One region of the Vibrio sp. SCSIO 43133 genome, then DNA from elsewhere that is predicted to be linked to it. Evidence: predicted binding sites of a transcription regulator. Region 1 holds the regulator's gene; the other holds the start of a gene.
The links. Region 1 encodes PurR, which represses purine synthesis genes. Its sites were predicted from a motif close to TNANGNAAACGTTTNCNTNA; they were not measured.
Positions count from the first base shown of each region.

Region 1 (6,951 bases):
ATCTTCATGGCATCGTTAATGGCTGTGACTACTCAGAGTGGAACCCTAAGCTTGACGACTTTCTACCGGTCAATTACGACGACGAGTTAGAGAGAATGCTAAATGGTAAGCTCGCCGCTAAGCAGGCGTTGCAAAAGGAGCTATCGCTGCCAGAACGTAATGTTCCAATGGTTGGCATGGTATGTCGATTGACTCACCAAAAAGGTTTTCATTACATACTGCCAATATTGGATAAGTTTCTGAAAAACGATGTTCAGGTTGTCATTATCGGAACTGGTGAACCACAAATCGCTTCCCATCTTAACGATATTGCTGAGCAGTTTTCTGATAAGTTGGCGTTTGTAGAGGCGTATAGCAACCGATTTGCTCATCTAGTAGAGGCTGGCTCAGACTTTTTCCTAATGCCTTCTGAATTTGAAGCATGTGGTCTGAACCAAATCTACAGTATGGCTTATGGTACCTTGCCTATTGTACGTAAAGTTGGTGGGCTGAAAGATACGGTAATCGACTTTGATGACAATCCACAGCAGGCAACGGGCTTTGGGTTTGATGAGCCTTGCCATGACGCGCTGTTGATTGTCTTACAGCGAGCGCTTCTGTTCTATTTGCAACACCCAGAAGAGATGCGTGAGATGCAACTTCGAGCAATGCGCAAAGACTTTAGCTGGATAGAATCTGCCAAGGAATACATCAAAATGTATGATTTGGCGCTTGAAGCCTCACATAGCTAATATCATTGGAAGAGCGGCGTAATGCCGCTCTTTTATATGCACTTGTTGGCATTTTTTGACACAATTGGAAATCATTTTTTCTAAATTTCCGCGCAATTTTCTCCTGAGACGTGTAGAGTTGTGATAACTTTATTTTCGTACTACTAACCAATCCGAGAACTATGTCCGAAAGCCTACTATTTCATAAAACGTATACCCATCCTACAAGTGATGAATGGGTGGTATTTGTGCATGGGGCAGGGGGCAGCTCATCTATATGGTTTAAGCAGATACGAGCTTATCGTGAGCACTTCAACTTACTGTTCATTGATTTGCGTGGACATGGTAAATCAAATCAGTTCTTAAAAGATATCATGGCCAACAAGTACACATTCAAAACGGTAACAATGGATATCGTTCGTGTACTGGACCACCTTAAAATACAATCGGCCCATTTTGTCGGCATGTCTCTTGGTACCATCATCGTGCGCAATATTGCTGAACTGGCAATGCCAAGAGTGCGCTCGATGGTTCTGGGTGGAGCGGTAACGCGCTTTAACACACGTTCACAAATACTGGTAAAAATTGGCAACATGAGTAAGCACATAATCCCTTATATGTGGCTCTACAGCTTATTTGCGTACATTGTGATGCCTCAGAGGGGACAGAAAGAGTCTCGCCACTTGTTTGTTAGAGAAGCTAAGAAACTGTGCCAAAACGAATTTAAGCGTTGGTATCGACTAACTACGGAAGTCAACCCACTGAATCGTTACTTCAAGGAGAGGGAACTACCGATTCCGACCCTGTACCTAATGGGTGAGAAAGACTACATGTTCATCAAGCCGGTGAAAGAAATGGTGGCTGAACATAAGTCCAGCCAACTATTAGAGATTAAAGATTGTGGCCATGTTTGTAATGTCGAGAACCCCGAAGAGTTCAATCGTCACTCAATTGCCTTTATTAAGTCGGTGACACCTCAGTAGGCGCTAACGCTTGGCAACTCCAACAGGCGCCAAACTGCGCTTCATTCACTTCATGACACCTTGGACACACCCAATCCCTTTTTTCCAAATCTGCTTTTAACTGTTCTTGCCACTCGGCTATGATAGCTTTCGCTTTAACATGTTGTTTGTTATCGATTAGCCAGACATAAGGCAAGGTATTTTCATCAAATGGCACTTCACCTCGAAGCGTGTAAACCCCTTCACCTCTAACTTCACAAAGGATTCCTTCATTTTTCAATTGTTGTTGAACGATATGTGCTTCCGTCGGACTATTGCCAATAAAAACCTTCATTATTCTTGTACCTGTGGTGAGCGAGAAATTCGCGCCATAATCCACTTAGCAATCAGTGGAAATAATCCCAACAAGGCAAATGAAGCTAAAACTGCTGGGGAAACGATACCTGACAAACTGTTAATATTGGCGAGCTGTGTACCGGCATTTAAGTAAACCGCAGTTCCAGGCAACATGCCTAGCTGGCTCACTAAATAGTACTTTGACACTTTAATTGGTGTTAAGCCCATTAATAGGTTGATTAAAAAGAACGGAAATACCGGAATCAATCTTAGCGAGAATAGATAAAAAGCCCCGTCCTTTTCTACACCTTTATTGATAGTTTCTAACTTTGAACCGAACTTGCTTTGAACCCAGTCACGCAATAAAAAGCGACTACTCAAAAATGCAATGGTTGCACCAATGGTACTAGCAAAAGAGACAAGAAGAAGGCTGGTCCAAAAGCCAAATAAAGCGGCACCTAGTAACGTAACGACTGCAGCTCCCGGAATTGAGAATGCGGTAATGGCAATATAGGCAAAAAAGTACACTAATGCGGCAGTAACAAAATTCTGACTGATATATTCGCTGAGTGCAGCTTGCTGAGCCTGAGCATTTTCCAGTGTTAAATATTGTCCAAAATTAACACCTAGAATGATAATGACGGCGAGAAGTGCGATTCCGAGTATTAGCTTTTTGCTCATGATGCTGTCCTTGTGACGACTCTGTATTAGTTTAGTAGACAGGGCGTGGATAGATTTACTTTCATCATAAACTAAAAAAATCAGCCGTTAGGCTGATTTTTTGTATAGAGCGATAAGGGCTAGTTTATAAGACTGGCCAATTCTTCTCTTTTATTTTGCGGAATCACGGACCAGTGCGTGCCATTAATGGCACCCTCTAGCGCCCAAAGTAACTCAAGACCTACAGTATTTGAGTGAGTTCGTTGGATTGCTTTAAAAGCCTCCACAGAACCTTGCTCTTGCAGATCGTATACCGATTCAATTCCAGCTTTCTTAAGCATACGCTCAGTAGCCAGTCTTAAATTAGGTAAATCTTTGAGTCGATTGGGTTTTGTTTCCGACTGTTGCACTTTTTCTGTTTTTGCGAACTCTAAGGCAGAGCGAGCATGAGTCAAGATAACATCCTGATCTTGCCAACAGTCCTCAGGGAGTGCGAAATACTTAGTGACAACGGGGAACCCACGCTTCTTATAAACGTATGGCTTGTAGCCAAGTTGCTTAAATTTAGCGATCGTCTGACGGTTAGTTCTGATATGTAATTTGTTATTCACTGCTAATGCAAACATGGTATCGTCAATAAAGATACCAAATCCACCAAACATAGAACGAGACTTAACTCTTCCAAGCTGAGCGAACAATTGCATCGAGTTTTTTAGTATAGGATTGTCCATGCTTATTCTTTTCTCGGTGTTATTGATTGTGTCACCAAAATCAGGTCCGAGAGTATAGCAAACGGGTGTCAGCCTTCTGTTAGCGGTAAACCAAAAGAATGCTAATACCTTTGCCATCGGTAACCCCGCTACCTATCAAATAAATTTGGTTTAGGCCGGTGGCTTTGCGTCCCACCCTTTCAAGTGGTTTGCCCTGTGCGTGACATATTTAGAATAAATGAAAATGACTCACATCTATGACGGTTGTATGGTAAAAGTGTGATATTGCTTCAGATAATCGATTGGGATTTGTGCGGGAGAGTGTGTCGAAACAAACAATAAAGCGTTCAGTTTATTGGATGAGGATCAAAAAAAAGTGCCTAGAAAGGCACTTTTTTCAGGATTATGTGAGTTTTTTGACAGAATCACGTTCTACAATCTCAGGGTGCATTTCGAAAATGCGTTTTTCGTGACCTTTATCTTTGATTCGTTCTAGAAGAATCTCAAACGCATTCTTACCTACACGACGCTTCGGTTGGTGCACTGTTGTTAGTGGTGGAGAGAAATACTCAGCCAATTCGATATTGTCATAACCGATAACGGAAATATCTTCTGGAACTTTTACACCTAATTGTTGCAGGCGACTCATTAAACCGAATGCCATGGTGTCGTTGAAGCAGAATACGGCAGTTGGACGAACTTCCATTGCTGCAATACGGTTAGCGGCAATCACGGCCGTATCACATTCGAAGTTACCTTCTAAGATTCGGTCATCTTTCATCTCGATACCCGCTTCCGCTAGAGCACGCTGATAGCCGACAATACGCTCTTGGCAAACGGCTTTCTCTAGGTGTCCGCTCAAGCATGCAATGTCAGTATGACCGTTATCGATCAGATATTTAGTTGCGAGATAGCCGCCTTCTTCCGAGTTATCAATGATCTTGTCGGCTTGAGAGCTTTCTGGGCCCCAGTCCATAATCACTTTCGGAATATCTGAATGACGGTCTAGCATTTCTAGTAGCTCTTCAGTTAAGTCGGAGCACATAACCAAAATGCCATCAACACGTTTTTCTGCGAGCATGCGAATATAGTCGCGCTGTTTCTCGTAGACACCACCCGTGTTACATAGGATTAAAGTATAGCCTTGGCGATAGCAGTAGCTTTCAACACCGTCGATGACTTCCGAGAAGAACAAGTTTGTAGATTGAGTGACAAGCATTCCAATCGTTTTGGTCGAGTTACATTTCAAACTACGAGCAACCGCACTTGGTGCATAGTTAAGTTCATCTACCGCTGCCATCACTTTTTCTTGTGTGGCTTCTGCTACAAAACGAGTTTTATTAATTACGTGAGAAACGGTGGTCGTTGAAACGCCAGCCAGACGGGCGACATCTTTGATTGTTGCCATAGCTATATCCTTTTATCGCGGAGTGCTATTAATAGCCAATACCGCTTCGAATTCTGGAAGCCAATATATGGGTTCCTAATAAGTAGTGCATTCTGAATGAAAAAACCGCTTTTCAGCGGTTTGGTTCAACAGTTCGACAGATTATTATTGTGCTTGTTGAATACCAAAGCGGCTTTTGCATTTAAACGGCGGATTGTAGTCTTCCCCATTGATACAAGCAATCACTTATACAACAAATTTATAGATAAGGCGCACTTTTGTCTGTAACGGTGAGTGATAAACAGTACATGCGCCTCAAAATCTTAGGCTTGATCACCTTTTAAGTAATCAAGATCTAGCTTGATGAGTGCTTGAAGTACTGTTGATACCGCGGCGTAAAAACCAAACTCATCGTGCTGCTGACATTTAGTCACGAATTGTGGCACCCAAGTTAGCAGGTGTTGTTCAATAAACTCTGCTTGCTGCTCCATCGCCTCATTCATGTGAGCTTCTGACTCTAATTCGTTGGAACGAATAATGAGGTTCCCGAGAAAATCGAGCTCAATAGCCAAATGATCCGCTGGTTCGTTTAAGTTTTCAGTTACCGCAATATTATGCTCCGCAAGCAACTCTGACATCACTTGAGCGGGTTTGTCGTTTAACAGACCTGACTCACCAATATATAAAGAAGCATAAGGTAGCGCCCCATGCTTATCTGTTTTCAAAAACAGATCACAAAAATCAGCAGACAACTCAAGTTGGGCATCTTCTCTTACTTGCAGTCTGTTTAGTGCGTCGACCATAGAGGCGATAGGAGCTGATAGTGTTGGGTTTTCACCCAGTCCGGTAAGGAAAGCGCGTATATCTGGGCTTTGATATTGCTCGAGTTCTTCTGTGGTTAGTTCTCTAGCAAAGAGGCTCGAAAGCCACCAGTATAATTCAGCACGTTGTTCGTTAAATGCTTTGATTTCTTGCATTTTCTTATCTCCAAAAGTGTTATCTCTATTTTAGCTAATAAAGATGAACAACAGTAATCATTGATGTGAAAAAAAAAGACGAAAAATGAAGGGTTGTGAAGACATGGTCATGTGGAACAAGGTTTTTGGATAAATCTCTGTTGCATATCTGAAGTTAAGATTTCTATTTGTTTTGAATCAAGAAAAAGCAAGTTTTCTTCAATTCACGTCAATGTAGGCTAGAATTGTGACTAATTATGAATAGAATGACTCTGTCATTGAAAGATTGAGATAGAAAGACATGAAATATCACGTACTAGTAGTGGAAGATGATGTCGTTACGCGCAGCAAACTAGCGGGTTACTTCGAAAGTGAAGGTTACTTGGTGAGTGAAGCGGAGAGCGGCGAACAAATGCGTCAGATTCTACAGGAAGCCAGCATCGACTTGGTGATGTTAGACATCAACTTGCCGAAAGAAGATGGACTGATGCTAACGCGTGAATTAAGAAGTCAATCGGATATTGGCATCATTCTAGTGACGGGTCGCACAGATAGTATCGACCGTATCGTTGGTTTGGAAATGGGCGCAGATGATTATGTGACGAAACCATTCGAATTGAGGGAACTCCTAGTCCGCGTCAAAAATTTGCTATGGCGTATTTCTCTAGCCAGAAAACAACCTATTATTGAAGAATCGGTGCAGAATGAGAACTTGATTTACTTTGGTGAATGGGTGTTTGACAAGCAACGCCGTTCGCTAAGTAACAATGGAGAGCCAGTAAAACTCACTAAGGCAGAGTACGAACTCTTAGTAGCACTATCGGCATATCCTAACCAGGTACTTAGCCGAGAGCGTATACTTAATATGATTAGCCATCGAGTTGACGCGCCAAACGACCGCACTATTGATGTTTTAATTCGTCGCATGCGTGCGAAGATGGAGCTGGATCCGAAGAACCCACAGATTTTCATTACTGTTCACGGTGAAGGGTATATGTTCGCCGGTGATTAGCTTTCTATTCTGTTGCAATCATGACATAAAGTCCGTTGCAACTAGACTTTTTGAATAGTCGAAAAAAACGCCTCACTTTATAAGTGTGGCGTTTTCTTTTGTGCCTGACTTTTATTGAGCGTTTGCGGCTTCTTGCGGTTCTTCAGGAGCAAGCTGCGCTTCAATGTCTTGCTCAGTGATCTTATCTACACCCTCAGAAGACTCTAACTCAGAAACGG
Region 1 covers NZ_CP068024.1:2,397,283-2,404,233, reverse strand. The annotation lists gene glgA (glycogen synthase GlgA) at 1-731, shown strand, start outside; gene JKJ11_RS11350 (alpha/beta fold hydrolase) at 893-1,693, shown strand; gene JKJ11_RS11345 (putative signal transducing protein) at 1,671-2,006, opposite strand; gene JKJ11_RS11340 (TVP38/TMEM64 family protein) at 2,006-2,689, opposite strand; gene JKJ11_RS11335 (TfoX/Sxy family DNA transformation protein) at 2,809-3,399, opposite strand; cyclic di-GMP riboswitch class I at 3,515-3,602, opposite strand; gene purR (HTH-type transcriptional repressor PurR) at 3,782-4,786, opposite strand; gene torD (molecular chaperone TorD) at 5,089-5,742, opposite strand; gene torR (two-component system response regulator TorR) at 6,023-6,733, shown strand; gene elyC (envelope biogenesis factor ElyC) at 6,845-6,951, opposite strand, start outside.

Region 2 (6,951 bases), 1.1 Mb from region 1:
GGAACACTATGACTTCAATACGCAGCTATAAAGGCATCTCTCCTCAACTTGATGACTCGGTCTATATAGATAAGACGAGCGTGATTGTTGGAGATGTACGTTTAGGAAAAGACGCCAGTATCTGGCCTTTAGTTTCTGCTAGGGGTGATGTGAATCATATCGTTATTGGGGAGCGCACCAATATCCAAGATAACAGTGTTCTTCATGTTACTCACAAGAACAGCGATAACCCAGAGGGTTATCCGTTACTCATAGGTAATGATGTAACCATTGGTCATAAAGTAATGCTTCATGGCTGTATTATTGAAGATCGCGTTTTGGTAGGTATGGGGGCTATTATTCTCGATGGTGCAATCGTTGAGTCTGAGGTAATGATTGGTGCCGGAAGTTTGGTACCACCAAATAAGAGACTCGAAAGTGGTTATCTATATGTAGGGAGCCCGGTAAAACAAGCACGACCTCTTACGGATAAGGAACGTGCTTTTTTACAGAAATCAGCTGATAACTATGTTCAGAATAAGAACGACTATATGCACAAGGTGCATTCCATTCGTTAACGAATGACTATCTTACCTTGCTCATCAAAGCTCTCATCTTCTATGAGAGCTTCTGCTATTTCTTCTATATCAAAGCGAACAGAGTCAAACATTGGTATAGCTTCTTGTTTAGAGACCTCTTTCTGGTAGGCGAGTTGAGCTAGCTTTTCTAAACTCACCAAACAAACAATAAGCATACCCGACTGGTGTGCATGAAACTCAACCATTCCAGTTGCTTCATCCCACGTCACTTGGTCGGAGAATAGAATAGATTGATTCATTACTTAAGCCTCGAGGTTCTTTCTTAGCTCTCTAAGAATTTGTTTCGTCCCAGGTCTTAGTCCACGCCACAACAAAAAGCTTTCTGCAGCCTGTCCCACCAACATACCTAATCCATCATAAACACATCGAGCACCGGACGTTTTGGCCCACTGGTTAAATGTCGTCAGTCCCTGACCATAAGCCATATCATAGCTGACAGTATTGGCACCGAAGATCGAATCACTAATATCTGGTACTTGCTTATATAAACTAGCAGATGTCGAATTGATTACCACATCATAGGCACAGCCAACACTGTTTATTTCCGCTGCTTGTATAGTTCCAAAAGGCGAAAACAATTCGGCCAGTTGTTGAGCTTTTTCATAAGTACGATTAGTAATGGTTATGGAGCTTGGCTGTTGATCAAGTAACGGCTTAAGTACACCTCGAGCTGCGCCGCCAGCCCCTATAACTAAAATTGAAGCGCCCGCTAATTGCACTTGATGCTGCAACAAGTCTTGAACCAACCCTTCTCCGTCAGTGTTATCACCAATGATTTCACCATCATCCAGTTTCTTGAGTGTGTTGACCGCTCCGGCTAGTTCAGCACGCTCGGTTAATCGACTAGCGAACTGGAAGGCATCTTCTTTAAATGGCGCAGTAATATTGCAGCCTCGACCACCATCAGCAAAAAACTGACTAGCAGCTTGAGTGAACTCTCCCTCCTCTGGCTGCAAGCGCCCATATTCAATATGTTGAGAAGTTTGACGTGCGAAGAGTGTATGTATGTAAGGAGACTTGCTTTGTGAAATGGGGTTTCCAAAAACGACGTACTGATCGGGCTTGCTCATGTCCTTGCCTGCTGCGTGCCAAAGTGAATAGTTCGACACTATCACTTCGACACTCATTCGCCAAGCTATGCCTGTCGCTTTACCAGTCTCGCGGCTGAAGGTAGTGCGCGTAAAGCTCGTTTTCTGGTGAGCCTTCTTCTGGTTGATAACTATATTCCCAGCGAGCTAGTGGTGGCATCGACATTAAAATAGACTCCGTGCGACCACCACTTTGCAAACCAAACAATGTACCTCGGTCATAGACCAAGTTAAATTCGACATAGCGACCACGTCGATAAAGTTGGAACTGACGCTCTCTCTCTCCGAATTCTGTATGCTTTCGTTTCTGTACTATCGGTAAATACGCATCGGTATAACTAGAACCAACGGCTTTCATATAGGCAAAGCTGCGCTCGAAACCCCATTGGTTGAGATCGTCAAAAAACAAACCACCGACACCACGAGTTTCGTTACGATGAGGAAGGAAGAAGTACTCATCACACCATTTCTTGTGTTCGCTATAGACTTGCTCTCCAAATGGCGCACAAATATCCTTGGCCACTTGGTGCCAGTGTTGACAATCTTCTTCAAATGGATAATACGGCGTAAGGTCAAAGCCACCACCAAACCACCAGATAGGTGCCTCACCCTCTTTTTCAGCAATAAAGAAACGTACGTTGGCATGGGATGTTGGAATGTAAGGGTTTTTAGGATGAATAACTAAAGACACGCCCATTGCTTCAAATTTTCGACCCGCTAATTCAGGTCGGTGAGCTGTCGCGGAAGCTGGCATTTTGTCTCCAAAGACATGAGAAAAGTTAACACCACCTTGCTCGAAGACCACACCATCTTTTAATACTCGACTACGACCACCGCCACCTTGCTCACGCAGCCATTCATCCTGCTGAAATGTTGCACCACCATCTTCATGTTCAAGCTTTTGGCAAATATCATCCTGGAGCTGTAATAAAAAAGCTTTGACCTGATGTTTATCCACTTGTTGCATCTAGTTACCCTCAGCCTTGTCTCAATACTTTTAACGTTCTTGCATCTCGAATTTCACTCGGTTTATTACGACCGCCAGTTTCACCATCAAGAATTTCCGCCAATCGATCACCTAGCTGCGATTTGACTTCTTCGGTTGTCATGCAGGAAGGCATTCCTGACAAGTTGGCACTGGTCGAGGTAATCGGCTTACCATAAGAAAGGCAAAGTTGCTGCACTAACTCGTGATCGGTAACTCGAACCGCAATCGTATCGAATGCACCACTAAGCCATGATGAGACTCTGTCACTCGCTGGCATAATCCAGGTATAAGGTCCTGGCCAAGTATTTTGTACACTTTCGAGCTGCGTCGCTGTCAACTTAGTCTCGTCAACATAAGGTCGAAGCTGTTCATAGTTGGCAGCGATTAGGATCAGTCCTTTCTCTACTGGACGTTGTTTCACTGCCAGTAGTTTTTCAATGGCACTAACATCATCAGGATCACAACCGACACCAAATACTCCTTCAGTCGGATAAGCAATCACTTCACCAGATTTAAGTGCGGCAACTGTACTTTGAAAATTATCCACCGAGCCTTCCTTTTATTAAAACCTAAACAATTAATTTACATTTCAACGGCACTATGCGGAAAAGCGACATGAGAATCCAGAAAAAAACACAAAAATCACTCACGCAAACGTTTTCCTTAGAAAAAAATCCTCGTATAATGCGCGCAAATTAGTCCATTTGCACACGCCTTGAAGGAGCTTCGGATGAAAGTCGGCATTATTATGGGTTCAAAATCAGATTGGCCAACCATGAAACTAGCAGCAGAGATGCTTGATCAGTTTGGTGTAGATTATGAAACCAAGGTTGTTTCTGCGCACCGTACGCCTCAACTATTAGCAGACTATGCAACGACTGCAAAAGAGCGTGGCATCAAAGTTATTATTGCGGGAGCAGGCGGTGCGGCGCACCTTCCGGGCATGGCGGCAGCATTTACCAGTGTTCCTGTCCTCGGAGTTCCTGTACAGAGCCGAGCACTAAAAGGCATGGATTCTTTGCTGTCTATTGTGCAAATGCCAAAAGGCATTGCTGTTGGCACACTCGCTATTGGTGAAGCCGGCGCAGCAAATGCGGGAATCTTAGCAGCGCAAATCATTGGTGTTCATAATGATGCCGTGATGGAGAAAGTCGAAGCATTCCGCAGCCAACAGACCGAAACCGTTCTTGCTAACCCAGATCCGTCTGAGGACTAATAATGAAACACGTATTGGTACTTGGTGCAGGTCAGTTAGCACGAATGATGTCGCTGGCTGGCGCGCCTCTCAACATCAAGATATCTGCCTTTGATGTGCGCAGCGAAAACATTGTGCACCCCCTGACTCTGGAAGTGCTTGGGCAAGGTCTACAACAAGCCATATCGCAAGCTGACGTTATTACCGCTGAATTTGAACATATTCCTCTCGATGTTTTGGCAATCTGCGAAGCAAGTGGGAAGTTTTTGCCATCGACAGAAGCGATTAAAGCCGGTGGTGATAGACGAATTGAAAAAGCGCTGCTTGATAATGCTGGGGTTAAGAACGCGACCTATGCGGTTATTACCGAACGTAGCGATCTTGATACCGCTGTCGCCACCGTAGGTTTGCCTATGGTACTTAAGAGTGCGTTAGGCGGCTATGACGGCAAAGGACAATGGCGACTCAAAACATTAGAAAATATAGAGCAAATCTGGACTGAAATGGCTCAGTGCATTGCGGATTCAGATAATCAAGCCATCGTGGCTGAAGAATTTGTGCCGTTCCAACGTGAAGTATCGCTTGTGGGTGCTCGCAACCAACACGGTGATATTGCGATTTATCCACTGGCAGAAAATGTACACACTGACGGAGTACTTACTCTGTCTACTGCTATCGATGAGCCTGAGCTACAAGCACAAGCTGCGCAAATGTTTACCGCTGTCGCCGAGTCTCTCGAATATGTCGGTGTATTGGCACTGGAGTTTTTCGATGTAAACGGCCAACTTCTCGTTAATGAAATTGCGCCGCGCGTACACAACTCAGGACACTGGACTCAGCAAGGTGCCGATACGTGTCAGTTCGAAAACCACCTACGTGCAGTTTGCGACATGCCTCTTGGTTCCACGGAAGCCGTTAGAGCCACCTCTATGGTTAATATCCTTGGTGAAGACTCCGTTCCAGATGCTGTTTACGCTCTAGCTGGATGTCATGTTCATTGGTATGGCAAAGAAAAACGTGCTGGACGCAAAATGGGGCATATTAATGTGTCGGCAACGAGTCAACGCGAGCTAAAAGCAACACTCGTTCAGCTTGCAGACTTACTGGATGAGTCAGCCTACCCTGCTCTCAAACCCGCAGCGCTTGCGCTGTAAGTATTAGCTAGCCTAAATACAAAAAAACGGCTCCAATTAGGAGCCGTTTTTTATTCTTGTACTTTCTGGCATCGTCTCGATGCACATTCCAACACCGTTCCTGCTGCGCGTTTTTTCTCAACCAGCAACGTGTAGCCACAATACTGACACACTCCGGGAACCGGAACATGATTCACGGCAAACTTGCACTTAGGGTAACTGTCGCACGCAAAAAACACTTTTCCAAAACGTGATTTACGCTCTTTTAGCGCCCCTTTGCTGCACTCTGGACAGCTAACGGAGTCTTTTGCTTCTTGCTCTGGCTCATCTTGTTTATTTGGCGACTGAATGAAATGGCAGTCTGGGTAATTGCTACACCCAATAAACATACCAAAGCGTCCTTGACGTAACAGCAATTCTGAACCGCAATCGGGACAAGCGACACCAAGCTCTTTGATAATATGCCCATCATTTTGATGCAAAGGTTTAATATAATCGCAGCTTGGATACTGATCGCAGCCTAGAAACGGACCGTGTTTGCCATTCTTAAGTAGCAACTTGCCTGAATGACACTGTGGACAAGGCTCATGATCCAACGCATGTTCATGAGCCGAGAAAAGTTGGTTATCGATTTTACCACTCATGGGTGTCTCTTAACTTATCGCCAAATTTGGCTTAGCTTAGTGGACTACACCCCTCTCTGCGGTGTAGATCAGTTCTTCCATGAGAGTGTACGCGTTTTCGTTGCCAGGAACATTGAACAAAACCATCAAAATGATCCATTTTAGGTCGTCCAATTCAAAATCATTGGTTTCCAGTCCCATAACACGATCAATAACCATTTCACGAGTTTCAGCTGTCAACACACCTATCTGCTCCAAGAACAACAGCAAGCCACGGCTTTTCACATCCATACGTGACATTTCTTGCGCCGTATAAATGCGTGTCGATGTCGCGGCGCTGGTTGCAATGGCCGATTGATTATCCGCATTTTGCAGTTCGGCTAAATCCTCTAGCCATTCTAACGCTTTATAAATATCTTTTTGCTTAAAGCCTGCTCGCAGCAGTTCATCCTCAAGTTCGTCTTGGTCTACCTGCAGATCTGCATCACTATGCACGTAGGTTTCGAACAGGTACATCAGTATGTCCATCATCATAGCTAGCCTCTCCCCTTAAGAATATAACCACCGTTAACTGCAACAACATGCCCTAATAACTCGAGCTCTAGTAGCTGTTGCATGACCTCTTGCACAGGAATATGGGTCTTTTGCGCTAAAATATCAACTGGTGTTGCCTCTATTCCTACGTTAGCCAACAGATCGGGAAATGGCAATTCTTCTTTATCAATAACTTGGTCAAAAAGTGTCGGTTGTACTTTTTTAGACCAGTTGGTGAGAGATTCTATTTCACTAAGAAGATCATTAGGAGACTGCACCAAACAAGCTCCCAATTTGATCAACGAGTGACAACCACTATGGAAAGGGTGGCGAATTGAACCAGGAATGGCAAAAACATCTCGCCCTTGCTCAGCCGCGTATTTAGCAGTAATCAACGAACCACTTTTCTCTGTCGCTTCAACCACCAATACAGCTAAAGACAGTCCACTTACGATTCGGTTACGACGCGGGAAGTGCTCAGCCCTAGGTTTTACCGAAGGTAAATGTTCACTGACTAACGCACCTTGCTCTGCAATGCGAGAGGCCAATGACTTATGACGTGCCGGATAGATTTGCGATAAACCAGAACCCAATACGGCAATAGTAGGACCTTGTGCATCCAGCGCTCCTTGATGAGCGTGACCGTCAATGCCCAAAGCTAAACCACTCGTCACGCAGTAATCATGCTTTGCAAATGTACTGGCATAGCTGCGAGCAATCTCTAGCCCTTCCAAAGTAGCATTGCGACTTCCCACCATGGCAATTTGAGGTGCCGCAAGTAAGGATAACTGCCCCTCAACAAATAAAACCGG
Region 2 covers NZ_CP068024.1:3,541,158-3,548,108, forward strand. The annotation lists gene JKJ11_RS16525 (gamma carbonic anhydrase family protein) at 9-557, shown strand; gene JKJ11_RS16530 (DUF1488 family protein) at 554-817, opposite strand; gene aroE (shikimate dehydrogenase) at 821-1,648, opposite strand; gene hemF (oxygen-dependent coproporphyrinogen oxidase) at 1,728-2,633, opposite strand; gene tsaC (L-threonylcarbamoyladenylate synthase type 1 TsaC) at 2,644-3,201, opposite strand; gene purE (5-(carboxyamino)imidazole ribonucleotide mutase) at 3,385-3,870, shown strand; gene JKJ11_RS16555 (5-(carboxyamino)imidazole ribonucleotide synthase) at 3,873-5,003, shown strand; gene JKJ11_RS16560 (DNA topoisomerase family protein) at 5,054-5,626, opposite strand; gene JKJ11_RS16565 (DUF494 family protein) at 5,663-6,139, opposite strand; gene dprA (DNA-processing protein DprA) at 6,142-6,951, opposite strand, start outside.
Region 2: a site for PurR is predicted at 3,301-3,320, ahead of purE (5-(carboxyamino)imidazole ribonucleotide mutase). Genes of this name have one in related genera too.